DNA from 4 places in the Rhizobium sp. RCC_161_2 genome. Region 3 is predicted to be linked to each of the others. Evidence: predicted binding sites of a transcription regulator. Region 3 holds the regulator's gene; each other region holds the start of a gene.
What was found. Region 3 encodes LexA, which represses DNA repair genes until DNA is damaged. Its sites were predicted from a motif close to TGTTCNNNNTGTGTTCNG; they were not measured.

Region 1 (5,611 bases), on a different contig from region 3:
GGAACATGAGCAGAGTGGCGTTGGTGACGGGTGGGACGCGCGGCATCGGAGCAGCGATTTCGATGGCGCTGCGCAATGCCGGCTACAAGGTCGCGGCAACCTATGCCGGCAACGAGGAAAAGGCGCGCGCTTTCCATGAGGTGACGGGCATTTCCGTCCATAAATGGGATGTGACTGACTATGAGGCTTGCGGCAAGGGCATCGCGAAGGTGCAGGAGGAGCTCGGTCCCGTCGAGATCCTCGTCAATAATGCCGGCATTACCCGCGACGCCATGTTCCACAAGATGACGCCGCAGCAATGGAACGAGGTCATCAATACCAATCTCACCGGCCTGTTCAACATGACGCATCATGTCTGGCAGGGCATGCGCGACCGCAGCTTCGGGCGTGTTATCAATATCTCGTCGATCAACGGCCAGAAGGGCCAGATGGGCCAGGCGAACTATTCCGCCGCCAAGGCCGGCGATCTCGGCTTCACCAAGGCGCTGGCGCAGGAAGGGGCGGCCAAGAACATCACCGTCAATGCCATTTGCCCCGGCTATATCGGCACGGAAATGGTGCTTGCGGTGCCGGAAAAGGTGCTGAACGAGCGCATCATCCCGCAGATCCCCGTGGGACGGTTGGGTGAACCGGAAGAGATCGCACGCGTCGTCGTCTTCCTTGCCGCTGATGATGCCGGTTTCATCACGGGATCGACGATCAGCGCCAATGGCGGCCAGTTCGTCGTTTGAGCTGACGGAAATAATGTATTGGCTGATTGTCGGGAGTGTCCGGCAATCAGTTCCGGCCTGAATTCCCGGAGCGCTGTTGCCTGGGTTTGAATTCCAGGATCACGGGCTTGAACACCATCCGGCGCATTTCCCTGTCCCGCACCCGCGAAGCGTGGATCAGTGCGGCGAAGCTGGTACCGACGAGAGCGAGCGCTGCAATGCCTGCGATGATTGCAATCATGGTGTCCGTCCCTTTTCAAAAACGTTGACCCATCCCTACGCGATCGGCGCGGGTGCTTGTATTCGCCAGAAAATTCCGGTTCGAAGTTTTCGGCATGACCATTTGACTTTCACGGCCGGTCGTCAACAAAGTGCTGACGGCCGTCCGTGAACTCTGTCTTAGCCTGTCACTGCCTTAGCGGCAGCGAGCCTCGTAGCGGCTGCCGTAGCGGTCGCGGTAGACGCAATAGCCGCGGCGCTCATGAGAGCGACCGATGAGGTTGCCGACAACACCGCCGGCCACGGCGCCGACTGCGGCACCACCCCAGCTATTGGTGGCAACACCGCCGATGACTGCGCCGGTTCCGGCGCCGATGGCCGTGCCTCTCTCCGTGGCACTGCATGATGCGAGTGCGCCCACGATGGCGATCGCGACGATGATTTTTTTCATGGTATTTGCTCCCTGGTATGATGAGGTTTTCAACGTTATCAGCCCGATCAGATCCGGCCCATCAGCAATAGAATGAGAACAATGACAAGAACGAGGCCGAGACCGCCGGATGGACCATATCCCCAGCTTCGGCTGTAGCCCCAGCTCGGGAATGCACCGATCAGCATGAGAATCACTACTATGAGTAAAATGGTACCAAGCATCGCTTATTTCCTCCGCGTCCAGCGCTTGAAGCTTCCGCTGGAGTGAGACTTCGCTCCAGTGGTTGCTCCAATCGGTGTGCCCATTTACCTCGTTTATGCAAAACGGGCGGCGCACCTTGTTCGCTACCCGAAGAAACTCGCGCCGCACGAAATTGTTCCGGCTCAGAAATAACCGCCGGTGTGAGGACGCGTCGGCAGGCCGAGGCAAAAGGTTAACGGAGCAGCGCGTTGCGCGCCGGAATATGCCCTTCGACGACCTCTTCTTATGGTTAAAAATTTATTTAAATACAATATGTTGCGATGAACAAAACGGGAAAATGGGCCTGTCCGTGATTCGTCAGCGATTCGTTCTGCATTTGGGCTTTAGTTAACGCCGGTGGGCGATAGTGCCTCGAAGCGATGATTGCCTTCCGATATGCGGGCATCGGCCCGATCGCCGTAAGGTAGTGCTCCATCGATTGAAATCGTTAAAATCGCGCGCTTTCGGGCTAGTCCACTCCGTTAGCCCATTCTCCATCTGGATCGGCTTCCTCGTCCGCTCGCTACATGTAGCCGTGAACAAATAGAATACAGAGCGGAATCAGCGATTCGTCGCCGATTCGTTCCGGCTTTGGTCGAGGTGTTAACGGATGCAACCCCTAAGAGAATTTATTGATTTATTTTATTCGACTTCGCTTAAAGGTTAATTGCAATCCTCGATTCGGGCTGATTCTGCGCTTCAACCATGCGGAGTCCAGTGTGCTTTCTCCGCAAATGCGCTAGATATTGTGGAGAACAAAGAGAGAATCCGAGGAAGTCGGTGATTCGTCGCCGATTCGTTCCGGCTTTGACCCGAATCTTAACGGAGCGCTTCCCTGAGCCGGATTCGCAAAGGAAATCGCCATATTTATATATGGTTAACCATGTTTCGCACGGTGATCCCGATTCCTGCCGAGCAGTTGCTCGACTCCCATATCATGGGAAAAGCAAGGGAAAAGAGGATTCAGCATGTGGTGGGACTTTATGAATCAAATCCATATATTGTAGTGAACAAAATGGGAACTCTTCAGAGTCAGCGATTCGTCGCCGATTCGTTCTCAAGCTGTTCCGGACTCGTCGGGACTCGCCTGGGATGTAGCGATAATGTAGCTTTTGGTTGAGCTTGTTATTTATGAAATCGAGTGTTGCGGCGGTTGTTTTTTGATTCAGGTCTTGCCTTTGTCACATATGGTCGTCATCTCTTCTTCTCTTCCCTGGGGAGCTTGCTGATCGCAAGACAGTGGTTTCTCGCCCATGCATGGACCTATGACTCAGACCTCGCAGCCAATGATCCTGAGCGGACGCGGAGTAACCGCAGTGCTCGGACCGACCAATACCGGCAAAACCCATTACGCTATCGAGCGCATGGTGGCGCATGGCAACGGCGTGATCGGCCTGCCGCTGCGGCTGCTGGCGCGCGAGGTCTACACGCGTGTCGTCGAGAAGGTCGGAGCGCAGAATGTTGCGCTGGTCACCGGTGAAGAGAAGATTTCGCCGCCCAATGCGCGTTATTCGGTCTGTACCGTCGAGGCCATGCCGCGCGAGACGCGCGCTTCATTCGTCGCCATCGACGAGGTGCAGCTCGCCGGCGATCTCGAGCGCGGCCATATCTTCACCGACCGTATTCTGCATCTGCGCGGCCGTGACGAGACGCTGCTGCTCGGCGCCGGCACGATGCGGCCGATCCTTGAGCAATTGTTGCCGGGGATCACCGTCGTCGAGCGGCCGCGCCTGTCGCATCTCTTTTATGCCGGCCAGAAAAAGATCACCCGCCTGCCGCAACGCACCGCGATCGTCGCCTTTTCCGCCGACGAGGTCTATGCCATTGCCGAGCTCATCCGCCGCCAGCGCGGCGGGGCGGCCGTCGTGCTCGGTGCGCTCAGTCCGCGCACCCGCAACGCGCAGGTGGCGCTATATCAGGCTGGCGACGTCGAATATCTGGTGGCGACCGATGCGATCGGCATGGGCCTCAATCTCGATGTCGATCACGTTGCCTTTGCCCAGGACCGCAAGTTCGACGGCTATCAGTTCCGCAATCTCAATCCGGGCGAGCTCGGCCAGATCGCCGGCCGCGCCGGGCGCCATCTGAAAGACGGCACTTTTGGCGTCACGGGGCAGGTCGATCCCTTCGACGACGAACTGGTGCGCCGCATCGAGGGTCACGAGTTCGATAATGTTAAGGTGCTGCAGTGGCGCACCAAGCAGTTCGATTTTTCGTCGATCGCTTCGCTCCGTGCGAGCCTAGAGGAGGCGCCACGCGTACCGGGCCTGACGCGAGCACTGCCGGCGGTCGATCAGCAAGCGCTGGAAGCGCTGTCGCGCGATCTGGAGATTGCCGATCTTGCCAGCGGCCCGGCGCGGGTCGAAAAATTATGGGAAGCCTGTGCACTTCCCGACTATCGGCGTATTACGCCCGCTCAGCATGCCGATCTTATTGCTACCCTCTTTTCCGACCTCGTGCGCTATGGCACGGTAAAAGAGGACTTCCTTGCCGAACAGGTGCACCGCGCCGATCGGACGGATGGCGAGATCGACACGCTTTCGGCGCGAATCGCGCAGATAAGGACTTGGACCTATGTGTCGAACCGGCCCGGTTGGCTTGCCGATCCGACACACTGGCAAGAAAAGACGCGGGAAATCGAAGATCGATTGTCCGACGCGTTACATGAGAGGTTGACGAACCGCTTTGTTGATCGCAGGACATCTGTGCTCATGAAGCGCCTGAGAGAGAATGCGATGCTGGAAGCTGAAATCAGTGTGAATGGGGATGTCTTCGTTGAGGGGCATCATGTGGGACAGTTGACCGGATTCCGGTTCACGCCGGTCTCGGGAACCGAGGGGCCGGACGCCAAGGCAGTCCAGACCGCCTCGCTAAAGGCGCTCGCGCTGGAATTCGAGGCGCGTGCCGCCCGGATGCATGCGGCCGGCAACAGCGATCTGGCGATCAGCGCGGATGGTCTCGTCCGTTGGCTTGGCGATCCCGTGGCGCGCCTGTCGGGCAGCGATCACATCATGCGGCCGCGTGTCATCCTGCTCGCCGACGAGCAGTTGACGGGCAATGCGCGCGACCATGTCGCCGCCCGTATCGAGCGCTTCGTGAACCATCATATCAGCACGGTGCTGAAGCCGCTCGACGACCTGTCGCGCGCCGAGGACCTGCAGGGGCTCGCCAAGGGGCTGGCCTTTCAGCTCGTTGAAAACCTCGGCGTGCTCTTCCGCCGCGACGTCACTGAAGAGGTGAAGTCGCTGGATCAGGACGGACGCGCCTCGATGCGCCGCTATGGCGTTCGCTTCGGCGCCTACCATATTTTCGTGCCAGCCCTGCTGAAGCCGGCGCCGGCCGAACTCATCACTTTGCTCTGGGCGCTGAAGAATGATGGCCTCGACAAGCCGGGCTATGGCGACCTGATCCCGGTGCTCGCCGCCGGCCGGACCTCGGTCGTCACCGATCCGACCTATGAGCGCACCTTCTACAAGCTTGCCGGCTTCCGTTTCCTCGGCAAGCGCGCGGTTCGCATCGACATCCTCGAGCGCCTGGCGGATATCATCCGTCCGCTGCTGCAGTGGAAGCCGGGTCAGGCATCGCGTCCGGAAGGAGCCTATGACGGGCGCCGCTTTACGACGACGACGGCGATGCTTTCGATCCTCGGTGCAACGCTGGAAGACATGGAAGAGATCCTCAAGGGTCTCGGTTATCGCGCCGATGCCGTGAAGGCGGAAGATGCGACGGCCTACCTCGCACAGCAGGATGCCTCTTCGGCTCCGGCTCCGGCGTCGCAGGCCGCGGAAGTTGCTGCCGATCATGACGATGCCGATGGTGCCAGCGATGAGCCGGCCACGGAAGGCGAAACCGTTGCCGAGGTCGCAGCTCCCGCCACGGAAGCGCCTGCCGCTGAAGCTCCGGCGGAACCGGCTGTTGCCGCTGCGGAGACCGTGGAAGCCTCCGCCACTGATGTTGCCGACGCAGCCGCTGCCGAGCCGGTCGAACCGAAGCCGGTTCTGCTCTGGCG
Region 2 (5,611 bases), on a different contig from region 3:
CTACGAAGGCGTGCGCGCTGCCGTCATCGACAAGGACCGCAATCCGAAATGGTCGCCGGCGGTACTTGGCGAGGTCGATGCCGCAAGTATCGACCGCTTCTTCGTGCCGGCGCAACCGCCGCTTTTCGCGTAACGAGGATCTGGGAGGAGAGCATCATGACACGGATCGCATTCATCGGGCTTGGCAATATGGGTGGCCCGATGGCCGCCAATCTGGTCAAGGCCGGCCACGCCGTCATCGGCTTCGACCTCTCGCATGACATGCTGAAGGCGGCAGAGGCGACGGGCGTCAAGGCGGCAAGCGTGCTGACCGAGGCACTGGCGGACGCCGAAGCCGTCATCACCATGCTGCCAAAGGGTCAGCATGTGCTGACCGTCTGGACCGACATCTTGCGCTCGGTGCCGAAGGGCACGCTGCTGATCGACAGCTCCACCATCGATGTCGACAGCGCCCGCAAGGCGCATGCCATGGCCGGAGATGCCGGTTGCCTGTCGCTCGATGCGCCGGTCTCCGGCGGCACCGGTGGTGCTGCGGCCGGAACGCTGACCTTCATGGCCGGCGGCTCCCCGGAAAGTTTCGCGGCCGCCAAGCCGTTGCTGGAGGTGATGGGCCGCAAGATCGTCCATTGCGGCGAGGCGGGGGCCGGTCAGGCGGCGAAGATCTGCAACAACATGATCCTCGGCATTTCGATGATCGGCGTCTGCGAGGCCTTCGTTCTCGGCGAAAAGCTCGGTCTCTCGCATCAGGCGCTGTTCGATGTCGCCTCGACGTCTTCCGGGCAATGCTGGTCGATCAATACCTATTGCCCGGTGCCAGGCCCGGTGCCGACGTCACCCGCCAACAACGACTACAAGCCGGGCTTCGCGGCAGCGCTGATGCTGAAGGATCTGCGGCTGGCGCAGGAGGCGGCTCTGTCGAGCGGCGCATCGACGCCGCTGGGTGCCGAGGCGGCGCAACTCTTCGCTCTGTTCGAAAAGCAAGGCAATGGCGGCCGCGACTTCTCCGCGATCATCGAGATGTTTCGGGAAACAGCGCGAAGCTAACGCCACATACCACGCATCCGTGCCCCGACATCGACGCGCACCTGTCGCGCCTGGATGGCGGCCGGGCTGTCTGATCGCGCCTGCGGCCAGCCGCAGACTTCGAAGAATTGTAAGAGCGTCACCGGAATGAAGCGCGTACGCGAGGCAAAGACATGCCGGTCGCCCTGCGCATGCTGGCCGTGGGTGAAGAAGCGTTGCGGGATGACGAGGTCGAGGCTGTCCTTGGCGCGCGTCATCGCAACATAGAGCAGCCGTCGCTCCTCCTCGATCTCGGCGGATGATCCCACAGCGAGGTCGGCCGGTATGCAGCCGTCCACGGCGTTGAGCAGGAAGACCTTCGTCCATTCCTGGCCCTTGGCGGAATGGATGGTTGAAAGGATGAGATAGTCCTCGTCGAGCAGCGGCACGCCCGCCTGGTCGCTGGTGGCATCGGGTGGGTCGAGCGTCAGTTCGGTGAGGAAGCGCTCGCGCGAGCCATAGCCGCCGGCGATCTGCTCGAGCTGGATCAGGTCGGCCAGCCGCGTCGGGGCATCCTCATGCGCCCGCTCCAGATGCGGCTCGTACCATTGCCGTACCAAGCCGATTTCGGCCGGCCAGCCGGCCTTGCCGCTCTTCAGCTCCTGCATGGTCGCAACGAAACCCGTCCAGTCCTCGCCCGAGCGTGGCGGTGCCGGAAACTCGGCAAGAGCCGCCATCGGGCTGGCTTCTTCGGCGATATGGTCGAGCACGCGCTGGGCAGTCGAGGGGCCGACGCCCGGAAGCAGCTGCATCAGCCGGAAGCCGGCGACGCGGTCGCGCGGGTTCTGGGCGAAACGAAGAGCGGCCAGCATATCCTTGACATGGGCGCTGTCGAGAAACTTCAGCCCGCCGAATTTGACGAAGGGAATGTTGCGGCGGGTCAGCTCGATTTCCAGCGGCCCGCTGTGGCTTGAGGTGCGGAACAGCACGGCCTGCTGCTTCAGCTTCGCACCGCTCTCGCGGTTTTCCAGCACCTGGTCGGCGATATAGCGCGCCTGATCGGCCTCGTCGCGCACCGTCACCAGCCGCGGACGCTCGGCGCTCTGGCGTTCGGTGCGCAGATTCTTGGTGAAGCGCTCCGAAGCGAGGTCGATCACCGCATTGGCGGCGGCAAGGATCGGCTGCGTCGAGCGGTAGTTGCGGTCGAGCGTGACGATATTGGCTGATGGCGTGAAGGCCGTGGGGAAATCGAGAATGTTGCGCACCGTCGCGGCGCGGAAGGAATAGATCGACTGCGCATCGTCGCCGACGACGGTCAGCCCCTGGCCATCGGGCTTCAGGGCCAGGAGGATCGACGATTGCAGCCGGTTGGTATCCTGATATTCGTCGACCAGCACATGGTCGAAGCGGCCGCCAATGTCTTGCGCGATCAGTGGTTCGTGAAGCATATGCGCCCAGTAGAGCAGCAGGTCGTCGTAATCGAGGACGTTCTGCGCCTGCTTGGCCTCGACATAGGCGGCGAAGAGGTCGCGCAGCTGCTTGTCCCAGGTGGCGCACCAGGGGAAGAAATCGCGCAGCATCTCTTCGAGCGGCGCTTCGGAATTGACGGCGCGGGAATAGATGGCAAGGCACGTTCCCTTGGTCGGGAAGCGGCTTTCCAGCTTGGAGAAGCCGAGATCGTGCCGAATGAGGTTCATCAGATCGGCGCTGTCCTCGCGATCATGGATCGTGAAGGCCGGATCGAGACCGATCTGCTCGGCATAATCCCTGAGAAGCCGCGCTCCGATGCCGTGAAACGTGCCGGTCCAGGCGAGCGCGTCGGCCATGATGCCGGCATTGGCGCCCAGCACCTCGCGGCAGATGCGCTCGACGCGGCGACCCATTTCTGCGGCGGCGCGGCGGGAAAAGGTCATCAGCAGGATACGGCGGGGATCGGCGCCCTTGACGATCAGATGCGCGACGCGATGGGCAAGCGTGTTGGTCTTGCCGGAGCCTGCGCCGGCGATCACCAGCAGCGGCCCGGCAATATGGCTGCCTTCGACCATGGTGCCATGCTCCACCGCCAGCCGCTGCTCCGGGTTCAGCTTTTCCAGATAGGCGGCGCTCATGGGCTCTCCTGAAGGCTTCGCACGGCAGGCGCGCGAATGCGGAATCGGCGGCGAATCACGATCGCAATCATATCCGAATGTTCGATGAATGTTCCCAATTGTCCAAAACTGTCAAGTTCGGTCGGTTTTACACGCCGATGTGACCCTCCCGCCAAGGAACTACTTCAGATTTAATGAATGCCTGCTCGAAAACAGCCTTTTGCGTACTTATGTAACATTTATGACAGTCGAGTTTCGGAGCGCATAGGCGAGGGTTCCAGAGCATGAACGAGACAATCGCCACCGGATTGCGCCAGCCTGGAGGGCCGGTTGCCCTGTCGGATGGGCACGTCGCGTTTGTGGAGATGGGCGACAGCCGTCGTTGCCTGACCGTGATTGCCACCAACGGAACGCGCCATGAAATCTGCCGGCCCGGCGGTCGGCCGAGCGGCCTTGCAGTCGACGGCGATAATTGTTTCTGGGTAGCCGGCGGCCCGGAAAATTCCCTGGTTCGGCTCTCTCCGGAAGGCCGGATGCTGCAGGTCATCGAAGGCGGCAGCGACGGCCCGTTTCTCTATCCCAACGATCTTGCCTTCGGCCCCGACGGCCTGCTTTACATGACCGATTCCGGTGTCCGTGCCTCCGATCTGCTCGAAGGCGCCGATATCAATCCGGATTTCTTCCGAGCTCCGTATAACGGCCGCGTCTATCAAATCGATCCCGGCGAAGGCCGCGTGCTGCGGGTGCTTGCGACCGGCCTGCTCCATACCAGCGGTATCGCGTTCGGGCCGGACGGGCGGCTTTATTACAGCGAGACCCTGACCGGGAAAATCCATCGTCAGATCGTCGGTGCGCGGCAGGAACTGTTTGCCCAGGTGATACCCGCACCCGCCATCACGGCGCTGCGCGGCCCCGCCGGCATGGCCTTCGATCGCGATGGCATGCTTTATTGCGCGCTCCATGGGTTGGGTGAGGTCTGCCTGATCGATCCCGCCGGAAAGACGGCCGGCCGGATCCGTACCAACGGCATGCGGCCGGGCAACGTCGCCTTCACGCCCGACGGCAAATATATGCTCATTACCGAGCAGGAAAACGGTGCTTTGGAAAGAATAGTGGCGCCGCGTCCGGGGCTGCCACTGCATATGCCGTCTATCTAGCATACTAGCCCGAAGGCCGCTTGGACATGCCCGGTGGCCGGGCATGTCCTCATTCATGTCGATCCGCTACTTATGCGGCGGGGATCTGCTTGTTGTCCTTGCCGGGCTTGTCGTCAGCCGGCGTTGCATCGTTGGCAACCGCCTTGGCATGGCGGCGGCGCCAGTCGCCGAGGAAGAGCAGGATCGGCGCAGCGATGAAGATCGATGAGGCGCCAGCGACAAGTATGCCGAACACCATCGGGATCGCGAAGCTGGAAACGGCGCTGCCGCCCCAGATCGCCATCGGCACCAGCGCCAGGAAGGCGGTGGCGTTGGTATAGAGGCTTCGCGCCAGGGTCTCGTTGATCGACTTGTCGATGATATCTCGCAGCGGCATCGACTTATAGAGCCGCATGTTTTCACGCATGCGGTCATAGACCACGACCTTGTCGTTCACGGAATATCCCACAAGCGTCAGGATCGCGGCGATGGCCGTCAGGTTGAAATCGAGGCCAGTGATCGCGAAGAAGCCGATCGCCTTGGTGACGTCGAGTATCAGCGTGACGATGGCGCCGACCGCAAACGGCCATTCGAACCGCACCCAGATGTAGACGAGCATCGCCAAGCTGGCGATCACGACCGACAGGATGCCGGCCCAGGCAAGCTCGCCCGAGACCTTCGGACCGATGACGTCGGTGCCTTCAATGGTCGCGGCCGGGTCGATCTTGGTGATTTCTGCCTTGAGCTTGGTCACCGCGGCTGTCTGTGCCTCTTCGCCTCCGTCCTGGCGCTGGGCGCGGACAAGGATGCTGTTGTTGTCGCCGAAAGATTGCAGTGAGATTTCGCCGAGGCCGAGTGTGTTCAGGCCCTCGCGGAAGGTCGACAAATCGGCCGCGTCCTTGGTCTTGACCGACATCTGGATGCCGCCGCGGAAATCGACGCCGTAGTTGAGGCCCGGATGGATGAACAGGACCACCGAGGCGATCGACAGGATCGCCGAGACGGTGATGCCAAAGAAACGGGCCTTCATGAACTGGATGTGCCTGTCATAGGGGCTGAAGGGGATCAGCGGCCTGATGTTGAGCACCTTCAGCTTGCGGCGACGGGTAATGGCGATCATCACGACGCGCACGAAGGCGACGGAGGTGAACATCGAGATAATGAGGCCGAGACCCATGGTCACGGCAAAGCCGCGAACCGGGCCGGAGCCGAAGTAGAACAGGATGGCGGCGGCGATCAGGGCCGTCATATTGCCGTCGATAATCGTCGAATAAGCCTTCTTGAAGCCGTTATCGATGGCGGCGAAGGCGCCGCGGCCCTTGCGGGTTTCTTCGCGGATACGCTCGTTGATGAGAACGTTGGCATCAACCGCAAGGCCGATACCGA
Region 3 (5,611 bases):
GCGCCACGCTCGCAGAGCATGATGTTCGGGTTACCGCTGTCGTTGAGCTTGGCCAGCACGTTCTTCATGTCCCAGGGCGCCAGGAACTGGCCCTTCTTGACGTTGACGACGCGGCCGGTCTTGGCGGCGGCAACGAGAAGGTCGGTCTGGCGCGACAGGAAGGCCGGGATCTGCAGGATGTCTACCGTCTTGGCAACGACAGCGCACTGCTCCTCGGTGTGAATGTCGGACAAGACCGGAAAGCCATATTCCTTCTTGAGATCAGCAAAGACTTCCATGGCCTTTTCCAGGCCGATGCCGCGCTTGCCGGAGAGCGACGTACGGTTCGCCTTGTCATAGGAAGACTTGTAGACAAGGCCGATGCCGAGCTTGCCGCAGAGCTCCTTCAGAACGCCGGCAACCATGAAGGCATGATCGCGGCTTTCCATCTGGCAGGGGCCGGCAATCAGCGACAGCTTGGCGGTGTTGGAAAACAGAACCTTGGATGCGCCCTCGCCGACGATCACTTCGGAATTGGTGCTCATGCTATCTCCTCGAAGGCGAACAACGCGCCCTGTCCGGGGGCGGGCTTTGCCAGAATACGATTGTTCTTACGCGTGTATGTGACGCCGTTAGCAGCCAAATGCGACGATGTCACGGAAAGATCGCATGTCCTGAAAAGGATTGCGCGCGCCCGAAGGCCAGGATCGCCCGTCGGCAAGGGAAAATCGTAAAAAGCTTCCATGCCTTGCGGGGTCAGGACCTCGATCCTGGCGTTCGCCGTCTCGATCGTCAGCCCGAAGGAATGTTCCGATATCTTTGATCCGTCGGCAACCCGTTCGAAGAAGCCCCGAAACACGGTTGGCTTGGGCGTCGAAACAGCAACGCGCGCAATGCCGGTCACACCATTGGCATGCCGCTCCAGGGCATCACGATCAGCCGGCAAAGGGTTGATGCGCTGGCAGCAGAAGGCCAGGAAATCCGGGGACCGCAGGTCGGCCGCGAAAGCGAGACGGAAACCGGCGATGGTTTCCGAGCCATCCGGCATACGCATCGGCCTCTCGAAATCCAGCATCCGCCCAGCAGACATGGCATTGGCCAGGAACCGCTTGTCATCGGCGACGGCATCCTTCGTGCCGAGAACGATGGCCGAAAACCCTTCCTCACTGACGCGAAAACGATAGGCCTGGTCACGGGCAACGAAAACATTGCCTTCCTCGATGCTCGCTTCGTATTGCTCTTGCGACGCGACGCCTAGGGGCTCCAGATAGGTCTTGTCGGAAAAGAACACGCAGGCATTCTCGGTGCCGAAGGGATGGCGCGCATCGGCGGCGACGGTAAAACCAAGCTTGCCCAGCCGTTCCCGCGCCATGGCAATATTGACCGTCGGCAGTACGAGATGATCCAGCGGATGCGGCGATGAAACCATGGCTTCCCCCTTGATGCATGTCGCAGGTTTGCGCTCTTCCGACGCTCAATTCAAGATGAAAACGCAGCGTTTAAAACCAGGCCGATCGCAAATGGGAGGGCTCATTATCGAATGTGTTGCAACTGCGCGGAAGCCGGGATTGCTCCGGGTTTCAGTGGTTATCGGCTCTCATTTCCGCAGAATCGATCATCGTCGATTTCCGCATATGCTTCATTGATCAGCGCTGAATACTCCGCCGTTCTGCTTACTCGGGACTTGTTATGTTCCCCTTTATTTGATGCGCCGGCAAAACATTCATCGAAAATTAGGGACTTGCGGAACACATATGGAACATATAGTGTCCGTTCTGGATTTGTTTCACGACACCTTCACGATTCTGGGGTTCAAATACGATGTTGACACGCAAGCAGCAGGAACTGCTTCTCTTCATTCACGAACGGATGAAGGAGTCCGGCGTTCCACCTTCTTTCGATGAAATGAAGGATGCGCTGGACCTTGCGTCCAAGTCGGGCATTCATCGTTTGATCACGGCTCTGGAAGAGCGCGGCTTCATCCGCCGACTGCCGAATCGGGCTCGGGCGCTGGAGGTCATCAAGCTGCCGGAAGCCTATAGTCCAAGCCTGCAGCCGCGCCGCGGCTTCTCGCCGAGTGTCATCGAAGGCAGCCTGGGCAAGCCCCAGCCCGTACAGCCGCCGGCCCCCGCCAAGCCGGCAAATGACGAGAACAACAGCGCCGTTTCGGTGCCGGTCATGGGTCGCATCGCTGCCGGTGTTCCAATCTCGGCCATCCAGAACAATACCCACGATATCACTGTCCCCGCCGACATGCTTGGCTCCGGCGAGCATTATGCGCTCGAGGTCAAAGGCGACTCGATGATCGATGCCGGCATCTTCGATGGCGACACCGTCATTATCCGCAACAGCACGACCGCCAATCCCGGCGATATCGTCGTTGCCTTGGTCGACGATGAAGAGGCGACATTGAAGCGCTTCCGCCGCAAAGGTGCCTCGATCGCACTTGAGGCGGCTAACCCTGCCTACGAGACCCGTATTTTCGGACCGGATCGCGTCAAAGTGCAGGGCAAGCTCGTCGGCCTTATCCGCCGCTATCACTGATAGGTGACACGGGCGCGATCGGTGCGCCGAATGTGCCCGTTCGCCAATCATAGGAGCGATGCAAGTTCCACGGCCGCGTTAGAGTATCATACGCGGTCGAGACGATTGGCTTGCCGGCACTGAGATCCATTTCGATAGATCCTGTTCGCCGCAATGTGGCCCCTGTGAACAGCATGGCACCCGAGCGGCAGCGATCGAGCCGCAGCCGGACAGGGGTGACGACGATATTGGCAGTGTCACAGGCGGGAGAGAGATAGGCCGCATCCTCGATGGTGATGAGCATATCGCCATTGTCCAGCATCGCCACGCACCACGCCCGTTTCTGGCAGGCAAAGCCACCCTCCCCCGCTTTATCCAATGCGGCATCCATCGCCTTGCGGACAGCGTTCTCTTCGTCGACAGTCAGGCGGCGGTTCCTGTCCGACTTGCCGATCTTGGGAAGCTGGCTATCGGGTGGAAGCATTGTCGGCGGGCGGAGATCGGTCATCGCCAGTGCCCTTTGCCACTGCTCGAAAATGAAATCAGGCGGCTTTTCGCGATTGGTCGTCAGAGCATCGTCCCGCCGCAAGGCTACCAGCGTGCCATCCTCGGAAATCATTAGATCGGGCTTGTGGGCATCAGGAACAAGCGCCGCAACGACAACCGAGCCAATCATCAGCAACACGCCCGCATGCCGCAACCATGTCTTCAGCAAAGCCATCAATACGAAGCCGGCAATGAATGTCGGGAACAGCCAGACCGGCATGCGGCCGAAAGGAATATTGCCACCCCAGGAGGCGACAGTCTTGGCGATGAGGATGACGATATCCAGCCCCTCGCCAGTGATCTGCCAGAACCATGCATCTAGGCCAAAGGGCATCAGTAGCATCGCGGCCATGCCGAACGGCATGACGATGAAGGAAACGATCGGCATGGCCGCCAGATTGGCGGCAAGGCCATAGGTCGACAGCCGATGAAAATGCTCGATCGAGAAGATCGCCGTCGATGCACCGCCGAGAAAGGAGGTCGACAATACGCCGCCGAAGAAACGCGAGACGAAGAGCAGCGGACGCAATATCCGAAACCGCGAAAGAACGCTCTCCCGATGCCGCCGACGCGTCCAGAGCGAATAGCCGGACACCAAAGCCAGCGTCGCGGCGTAGGACATCTGGAAACTCGGTCCCAACGCTTGCGATGGGGAAAGGACAAGTATGATGATCGCCGATAGTGCGACATTGCGCAGGCTGATGGAGGGCCGGTCGAAAAGCACGGCAACCAGCATGATCGCCATCATGATGAAGGCGCGCTCCGCTGAAACACCGAAACCCGAAATCAGGTAATAGGCAGTGACCGTCAGCAGCGCGCCGATGGCCGCGATCTTCTTCGTCGGCCACGCCTGTGCCACCCCGAAGAACAGGCTGAGGGTATAGCGCAGGCCGACATAGAAGATGCCAGCCGAGAGAGCCATGTTCAGGCCGGAAATGGCGATGATATGGGTCAGACCCGCCGCCCGCAGCGCCTCTGTCGTGTCATCCGATATTGCGCGTCTCTCATCGGTGACAAGCGCTGCCGCAAAGGCACCGGTATCGCCGGGCAGGGTCTTCCTGATCCTGTCACCAATGCTGTTGCGCAAACCCGCAAGCCAGATATCCGCTTTATCGAGAAGAGTTCCATCGCCGATATCGCCGGCAGGTGACATGAGTGCCGGTGTTCCAAAGGCAAAACCATTCGCGCCGATGCCGTTGAAATATGCGCTGAAGGCAAAATCGTTGAGGCCCGGCAGGGCGGGTCCCGCCGGCGGGGTCAGCCGCACCCTGCCCTGGATGCGATCACCGAGTTGGAAGGGCTGCGGCTGTTTGCGCACGAAAATGGTAACCCGCTCCGGTGCCCGGCGGATGCTCGGTTTCTCGGTTGCTTCAAGTGCAACGACATAACGCCAGCGCCCGTTATCGTCCGATTCGCGTCGTTCGATCCGCCCGGTAATCGTGGTCGTCACGGCAGAGTCGAGCATGACGGTCGAGGCTCGCCAGGCCTCGCATTGGGCCAATCCCATGCCGCCGCATGTCAGCATTCCGGCCAGCAGAAGGTGCCGCAGCCAAGGCTCCGCGTGCTGCTTCAGAAAGAAAGCACCCGCCAAGATCAGGAGCGCCGCGAAGACAGCCTGCGGCGGCGGATCGGCGCCGGCTTTAAACCAGAAGATCGCGCCAAGACCGATATAGACCGGCACGAAGAGGAGCGCCCGCCCATGCGCCGCCTCCTCTTCGACCGATTGGTAGATGCCGAGTCTGATCCGGTTCGCGGCCAGATGCAGCCGCGTCACCGATGAGGCCTGATCCTGTGTCCGATCCACCGGCCTGATTTCGGCCGAAACAATAGCGATAGCGGTATCAGAGCCGTTGTCGCGCTCGGCAACCACGGCAAGTTTCAGGCCATCCCTTCGCCGATCCGGTGCCTCTATATTAGGCATGCGCCCCCGCGCCTACGCAAAACCACAGCTATAGCGAGATTTTTGCCGTCACCAGCAGGTGAATTCAACCAAAATCATACGCATGATGGATAAATCGCCTCACTGCCCCTGGAAGCGGGGCAATTTCCTCTACCGCAGTGCCCAAAAGTTGATACCGCAACGCACAAATAGGCGTAAGGATAACTTGGCATTAGGCTCTGGATCATATAGCTAAGCGATAGCCGCTTAACCTTTTGGCGCTTTTTATGGCGTCAACCCCCGCCAAATCTTGGAGGACCAGCATGACGGAACAAAGCGCGAAACTAACTTGGGGCGAAAAGACGGTGGATCTGCCGGTAAAATCCGGAACCATCGGCCCAAGTGTCATTGATATTGGTGCCCTTTATAAGAACACCTCCACTTTCACCTACGATCCTGGCTTCACCTCGACCGCGTCGTGCGAGTCCAGCATCACCTATATTGATGGCGACGAAGGCGTTCTGCTGCATCGCGGTTATCCGATCGAACAGCTTGCCGAACACGGCGATTTCCTCGAAGTCTGCTACCTGCTGCTCTACGGCGAACTGCCGACCGCAGCCCAGAAGAAGGACTTCGACTATCGCGTCGTGCACCACACTATGGTGCATGAGCAGATGTCCCGCT
Region 4 (5,611 bases), on a different contig from region 3:
CGTCAAGATCAGCGCGCCGCCATCCATTGCTGCCCATCTGATTGCCCCGAAAGCAGTCGGCTTCCGTGCCGAGCATCCCGACATCACGCTGACCATCGCCGGCGTGACGCGGCGCGCAGCGCTCGATCACGGCGAAGCAGACATCGCCGTGCGTATGACGCGCCCCGAGGAGAGTGACCTCCTGGTGCGGCGCATTGGCGTGATGCGTTTCGGGCTCTACGCGATACCCGAGATTGCCGAGACACCGGAGGAGGACTGGGTCTTCATCGGATATGACGCGGCGCTGGAGCATCTGACGCAGCAGACCTGGCTGCGCAGCCTGCTGGCCGGCCGCCCCATCGTCTTCCGCGCCGGCGATATTTTCGGCCAGTTGGGAGCCGCGCGCGCCGGTCTCGGCGTCGTGGCGCTTCCCGCTTTCCTGGGCGATGGCGAAGCGGCCCTCACGCGGTTATCGACGGCCATCCCTTCGCCAACGCGCGACCTCTGGCTCGTGACCTACCCCGATCTCCGCCGCTCGCCCGCGATCCGGGCAGTGATGGATTTCGTCACCGAGACGATTGGTCGGAGCTGTCCGCTTCGGGATGCGGACGCGGCCAATTAGGGCGATGGTTCGCGCCTTTTTTCCTGTTGCAGCTCATTAGCGAATCTCTACACATAATCGGATTGGCGGTTTCTATGGTCGGTGATCGATGACGAAGTTGAGTGGCTTGCCCGCAATCAACAAAGCCGATGTCATCGCAGGCATATCGGTTGCAGGCCTGATGCTGCCGGAGGCTGTTGCCTATGCCGGCATTGCCGGCCTGCCGCCGCATCGGGCCATTCTCGCTGGTATCGCCGGCTGTCTCGTCTACGCAATTTTCGGGCGCAGCCGCTTCGCGATCGTCTCGCCGACATCGTCCTCCGCCGCCATTCTGGCCGCCACGCTGGCGATCGTGCCGGGAGACGCCGCCGTCAAGGCCGGCCTTGCGACCGTCGCCGTCGCCCTTGCCGGCATTCTCTTCGTCATCGCCGCCGCTCTGCGTCTCGGCGGCATCACCGGCTTCATCTCGCGCCCGGTGCTGCGCGGCTTTGCACTGGGATTGGCGATTACCATCATTCTGCATCAGCTGCCGATTCTCGTCGGCGCCTCCGTGCAGGGCTCCAATATCTTCAGTTATGCCGCTGCGCTGTTTGGGGCGATCCCGCAATGGAATCCGGTGAGCGTCGCGGTGGGGATCGTGGCGCTCGCCGCTCTGCTGCTGCTCAAGCGTGTGCCGGGCATTCCCGGCGCTTTCCTCGTGCTGGCGGCCGGCATCCTCAGCTCCTTCGTCCTCGACCTGGCCGGCCACGGCGTCAAGCTTGTCGGGACGATCGAGGTCCTGCCGCAATGGCCGTCGTTGCCCGATGCCGGCTGGGTGGCCTATTCGCGGCTGGCGCAGTTCACCGTGCCGCTGGTGCTCATTCTCTTTGCCGAATCCTGGGGAACGATGCGGGCCTTGGCGCTGCGCTACGGCGATACGCTGGCGGTCAACCGCGAGCTGGGTGCACTCGGCTTTGCCAATATCGCCAGCGCTGTCGTCCAGGGCATGCCAGTCGGCGCTGGTTTTTCCGCCGGTTTCGCCAGCGAGGCGGCAGGCGCGAAGACGCGCGCCACGGCGGTCTTCGCCGCTATCGGTCTTGCCATCCTGATTGCCTGCGCCGGGCCGCTGGTGGCGCGGCTGCCGGAGCCGGTGCTCGCCGCCGTGGTGATCGCGGCGCTGACGCATGCGCTCGACCCCAGCCCGATCCTGCGCCTCAGGCGGCTCCACCGCGATTTCTACGTTGCCCTCGGCGCCACGGCGGGCGTGCTGATTTTCGGCGTCCTCAACGGTATGCTGCTGGCGATCGCGCTGTCATTGGCCGCGATGATGCACCGGCTGGCCTCGCCCTATATCGCCCGTCTCGGGCGGCTTGGAAGCAGCCACAATTTCGTTGACCTCAGCCGCCACCAGGAGGCGTCGGAAACGCCCGGCGTTGCCATCTGGCGCCCCGGCGAACCGCTGTTCTTCGGCAATGCCGATACGATCTTCGGTGAGATCCTGTCGCGCAGCCGAGGAGAGGCGGGGATCAGGTCCGTCGTTCTCAGCCTTGAGGAGAGTTCCGACCTCGACAGCACTGCGCTCGATGCGTTGATGGAATTTGACGGCGCCATGCGCGTCGCCGGCATCCGCCTGCAATTCGCTCGCGTCCACGACCGCGTCCGCGATCTCATGGCAGCGGCCGGCATGGCGGATATCGACAGCCGTTGCAGCTTCAGCGTCGACGACGCGATCGCGGCGATCGGACAGGCATCAAAGAGCAGCGCGGCTCAGTCCGATAGCAGCCAGTAGCAAAGATGCTCGTGTTTGGCCTTGCCCTGCAGGCTGTTGACGAGCACGAAATCCCGGACGGTCCATGAGACCGGCCTTTCGAGCGTCACCTCCGGAATGAGATGGCCTTGGTAGAGCAACGTCATGTGCGGCTCGAATTTCCCCTCATGGTCATTGGCAAATCCGGTGAGCCGCATGGCTGCGTCCAACTCCCGATGAAGTGCCTTCAGCTCCGCATTTCCGTCCCTGTTCCAGAGAACCAGCGGGCGATTGTCGCCGCCTCCGAAGCTGACCGCCCGGTCAAACTCCACCTGGAAGCATCGTCCCCTGACGGTCGATGCTGCCTGCATCGCCGCAAACGCCGCTTCCTCCGGCAGGCCGCGATAGGAGCCGATCCTATAAAGCGAGATATGAGACAGATCCGGGCGGCGCGGCTTTGCCGAAAAGCCATGTTGCAGGCGCAGATCATTCGCCAGGTCGACACTTGCCGAGGCTATGTCCGGATCCGGCAGGATGGCGAAATAAAGAGCTTCCACATGCGTCGGATCGGCTTTGGATTTTCGCATCCGCGATCCCGCTCCGAGATTGAGCGAAAGCTGTCCGTTGTTTCTCATGGGATTGCTTCAAAGCCAGGCGGCCTTGCCTTGTCCTGTACGCGAAAATTCTGCGTATCCTAAGATCGCATAGTTGCAAAATCAAGAACAAAAGAGGAACATACGATCCATGCAAGAATCGGGTTGAACTTGGCCGTCCGAAGCACGATTCTCATGGCCAAGTGGAAACATGGAGCTTTTGCCATGAGCGATGCACAGCAATATTATCTGATCTTCGAAACCGCGGGCGGCTTCTGCGGGATCGCCTGGAACGATATCGGCGTCACGCGCTTCCAGCTGCCAACGAAAGAGGCAGGCTCAACCGAGCGTCTTCTGCTGCGTCGCATTCCGGATGCCCGGCCGGGCACGCCGCCGCTGGAGGTGACTGACGCGGTCGCTGCCGTGAAGCGCTATTTTGCAGGCGAGGAAATCGACTTTTCCCGTATCAAGCTGGACCTCGGCGAACTGGATAGCTTCTTCGAGCGCATCTATGCAGCTGCGCGACAGATCGGATGGGGCCACACGACGACCTACGGCGCGCTGGCAAAGCAGCTCGGCGCCGGACCGGAAGCCGCCCGCGATGTCGGCCAGGCCATGGCGCGGAACCCGGTGGCGCTGATCATCCCCTGCCATCGGGTGCTTGCCGCCGGCGGCAAGATCGGCGGCTTCTCGGCACCCGGCGGCTCCACCGCCAAGGCCCGCATGCTGGAACTCGAAGGCGTCCAGCTTGCGCCGCCGAAGCCCGTGCAGCAATCCCTCGGGTTTTAGGCGGGAGATCGGGCTTCGAGGTCAACGCTCCGGTCACGCCTGCCCGATGCCCGGCATGCCGGCAATCTGTTCGGCGAGAAAGTCGATCAGCAGCCGGACCCGGCCAATTCCCGCCCGCTCGGGAACGATCAGCATGCTGAGCGGAACCGGCGGCAGTGCATAGTCTGGTAGAATTGCCACGAGCCGGCCGTTCGCCAGCAGATCGTCGACGAGCCAGTGATGGGCGGGGGCGATGCCGCGTCCCGCGACGAGAGCTTCGCGCGCAGCAAGTCCGTGGTCGACCCGGAACCGTCCGCCGAAAGGCACCAGATGGCGCTTGCCATCCGGGCCTTCGAGGACGAGCGTATCGCTGCCCGCTATGTTTGACATCCGGATGCCTTCATGACCGGACAAATCCTGCGGGACGACAGGTATCCCCCGCGCCGCCAGATAGTTGGGTGCGGCGGCCAGCAGGCGCCGGCTCTGACCAAGCGCGCGCAGTTTCATGGAGCTGTCGGCAAGCGGACCGAGGCGTAATGCGATATCGACGCCTTCTTCGACAAGGTCGACGCGCTCGTCGGTGAGGCTGAGATCGACTGCGATCTCGGGATAGCGGTCCTGAAAGGCGAAGATCATCCGGCTGATATGCAGGACGCCGAAGGCGGCCGTGCAGGATATGCGGATCGTGCCGGCGGGCGCGCCGCGCGTGCTGCGGGCCTCATCGCCGGCGTGTTCGACAAGCCGTAGGATCTGGATGCTGTCGGCATAATAGCGGCTGCCTTCGTCAGTCATGGTGACGCGCCGGGTGGTTCTCGATAGCAGGGGAACGCCGACTGCCTCCTCGAGCTCCCGCAGATGCCGGGTTACCGTCGACTGGCCTATTCCGAGCTCGCGTGCCACCGCGGATAGGCTGCCGCGCTCCGCCACGCGGACGAAGGTTCGCATGCGCTCCAGCGTGACATCGGATTTATCCATTTTTCGGCATAGTCTTATCCATTGCCTAGATATAGCGGATCATTCCGGCACTGACTACTTTGTGGGTCAATCTTCCATCACTCAAGGACCGCTGCCCATGAAAGTTCTGCTTGTCTTTGCCCATCCCGAACCTCGCTCGCTCAACGGTGCGCTACGCGACATCGCCATCAAGGAGCTGGAAGCTCAGGGCCATGAGGTGCGGGTGTCGGACCTCTATGCCAACGGCTGGAAATCCGAGATCGACCGCGCCGACTTCCCCTCATTGGCGCCGGATGCACGCCTTATACCGGTCGCGGCGTCCAAGAATGCCTTCGACGCCGATACGTTGACCGACGATGTCAAAGCCGAGATCGAGAAGCTTCTGTGGGCGGATACCCTGATCCTGCAATTCCCTCTCTGGTGGTTCTCCATGCCGGCCATCCTGAAGGGCTGGGTCGAGCGGGTCTTTGCCTACGGCTTCGCCTATGGCGTCGGCGAACACAGTGATAAGCGCTGGGGAGACCGCTACGGTGAAGGAACGCTGGCAGGCAAGCGCGCCATGCTGATCGTCACCGCCGGCGGCTGGGAGGCGCATTACTCGCCGCGCGGGGTCAATGGACCGATCGACGACCTGCTTTTCCCGATCAATCACGGCATCCTCTATTATCCCGGCTATGATGTGCTGCCGCCCTTCGTGACCTACAGCGTCGATCGTCTCGATGAAGCCGGCTTCGGGTCCGTTGCCGAGGGCCTGCGTGAGCGGATGCGGACGCTCGGCTCCACGCCGCCCATCCCCTATCGGCAACAGAATGGCGGCGATTATCTGATCCCGAGCATGCAGCTCCGTCCGGAGCTGGGTGAGGCCACCGCGACCGGCTTTGCTCTGCATTTGAAGTATGAGACGACGGCTGATTAGCCCGACGGCCGCTCTTTCGTCGGGTTGGTGCGGTTCACTCGGGCATGACGATACGGATCGGGCGGGTTCCGATC

Region 1: the regulator LexA is predicted to act here: its motif matches at 2,609-2,626, upstream of AB6803_RS19485 (helicase-related protein).
Region 2: the regulator LexA is predicted to act here: its motif matches at 3,189-3,206, upstream of AB6803_RS14475 (ATP-dependent helicase).
Region 4: the regulator LexA is predicted to act here: its motif matches at 3,025-3,042, upstream of AB6803_RS15835 (2'-5' RNA ligase family protein).

The regions. Positions count from the first base shown of each region.
Region 1 is NZ_JBFUPL010000007.1:228,893-234,503, forward strand. It holds gene phbB (acetoacetyl-CoA reductase) at 6-731, shown strand; gene AB6803_RS19470 (hypothetical protein) at 778-951, opposite strand; gene AB6803_RS19475 (YMGG-like glycine zipper-containing protein) at 1,126-1,380, opposite strand; gene AB6803_RS19480 (DUF3309 domain-containing protein) at 1,428-1,583, opposite strand; gene AB6803_RS19485 (helicase-related protein) at 2,868-5,611, shown strand, end outside.
Region 2 is NZ_JBFUPL010000005.1:6,288-11,898, reverse strand. It holds gene AB6803_RS14485 (enoyl-CoA hydratase/isomerase family protein) at 1-133, shown strand, start outside; gene mmsB (3-hydroxyisobutyrate dehydrogenase) at 157-1,044, shown strand; gene AB6803_RS14475 (ATP-dependent helicase) at 1,041-3,110, opposite strand; gene AB6803_RS14470 (SMP-30/gluconolactonase/LRE family protein) at 3,374-4,246, shown strand; gene secD (protein translocase subunit SecD) at 4,317-5,611, opposite strand, start outside.
Region 3 is NZ_JBFUPL010000002.1:635,249-640,859, forward strand. It holds gene kdsA (3-deoxy-8-phosphooctulonate synthase) at 1-524, opposite strand, end outside; gene AB6803_RS07225 (VOC family protein) at 521-1,408, opposite strand; gene lexA (transcriptional repressor LexA) at 1,801-2,523, shown strand; gene AB6803_RS07235 (ComEC/Rec2 family competence protein) at 2,504-4,969, opposite strand; gene gltA (citrate synthase) at 5,251-5,611, shown strand, end outside.
Region 4 is NZ_JBFUPL010000005.1:273,806-279,416, reverse strand. It holds gene AB6803_RS15845 (LysR family transcriptional regulator) at 1-601, shown strand, start outside; gene AB6803_RS15840 (SulP family inorganic anion transporter) at 690-2,348, shown strand; gene AB6803_RS15835 (2'-5' RNA ligase family protein) at 2,327-2,893, opposite strand; gene AB6803_RS15830 (methylated-DNA--[protein]-cysteine S-methyltransferase) at 3,125-3,688, shown strand; gene AB6803_RS15825 (LysR family transcriptional regulator) at 3,722-4,642, opposite strand; gene AB6803_RS15820 (NAD(P)H-dependent oxidoreductase) at 4,740-5,537, shown strand; gene AB6803_RS15815 (winged helix-turn-helix transcriptional regulator) at 5,572-5,611, opposite strand, start outside.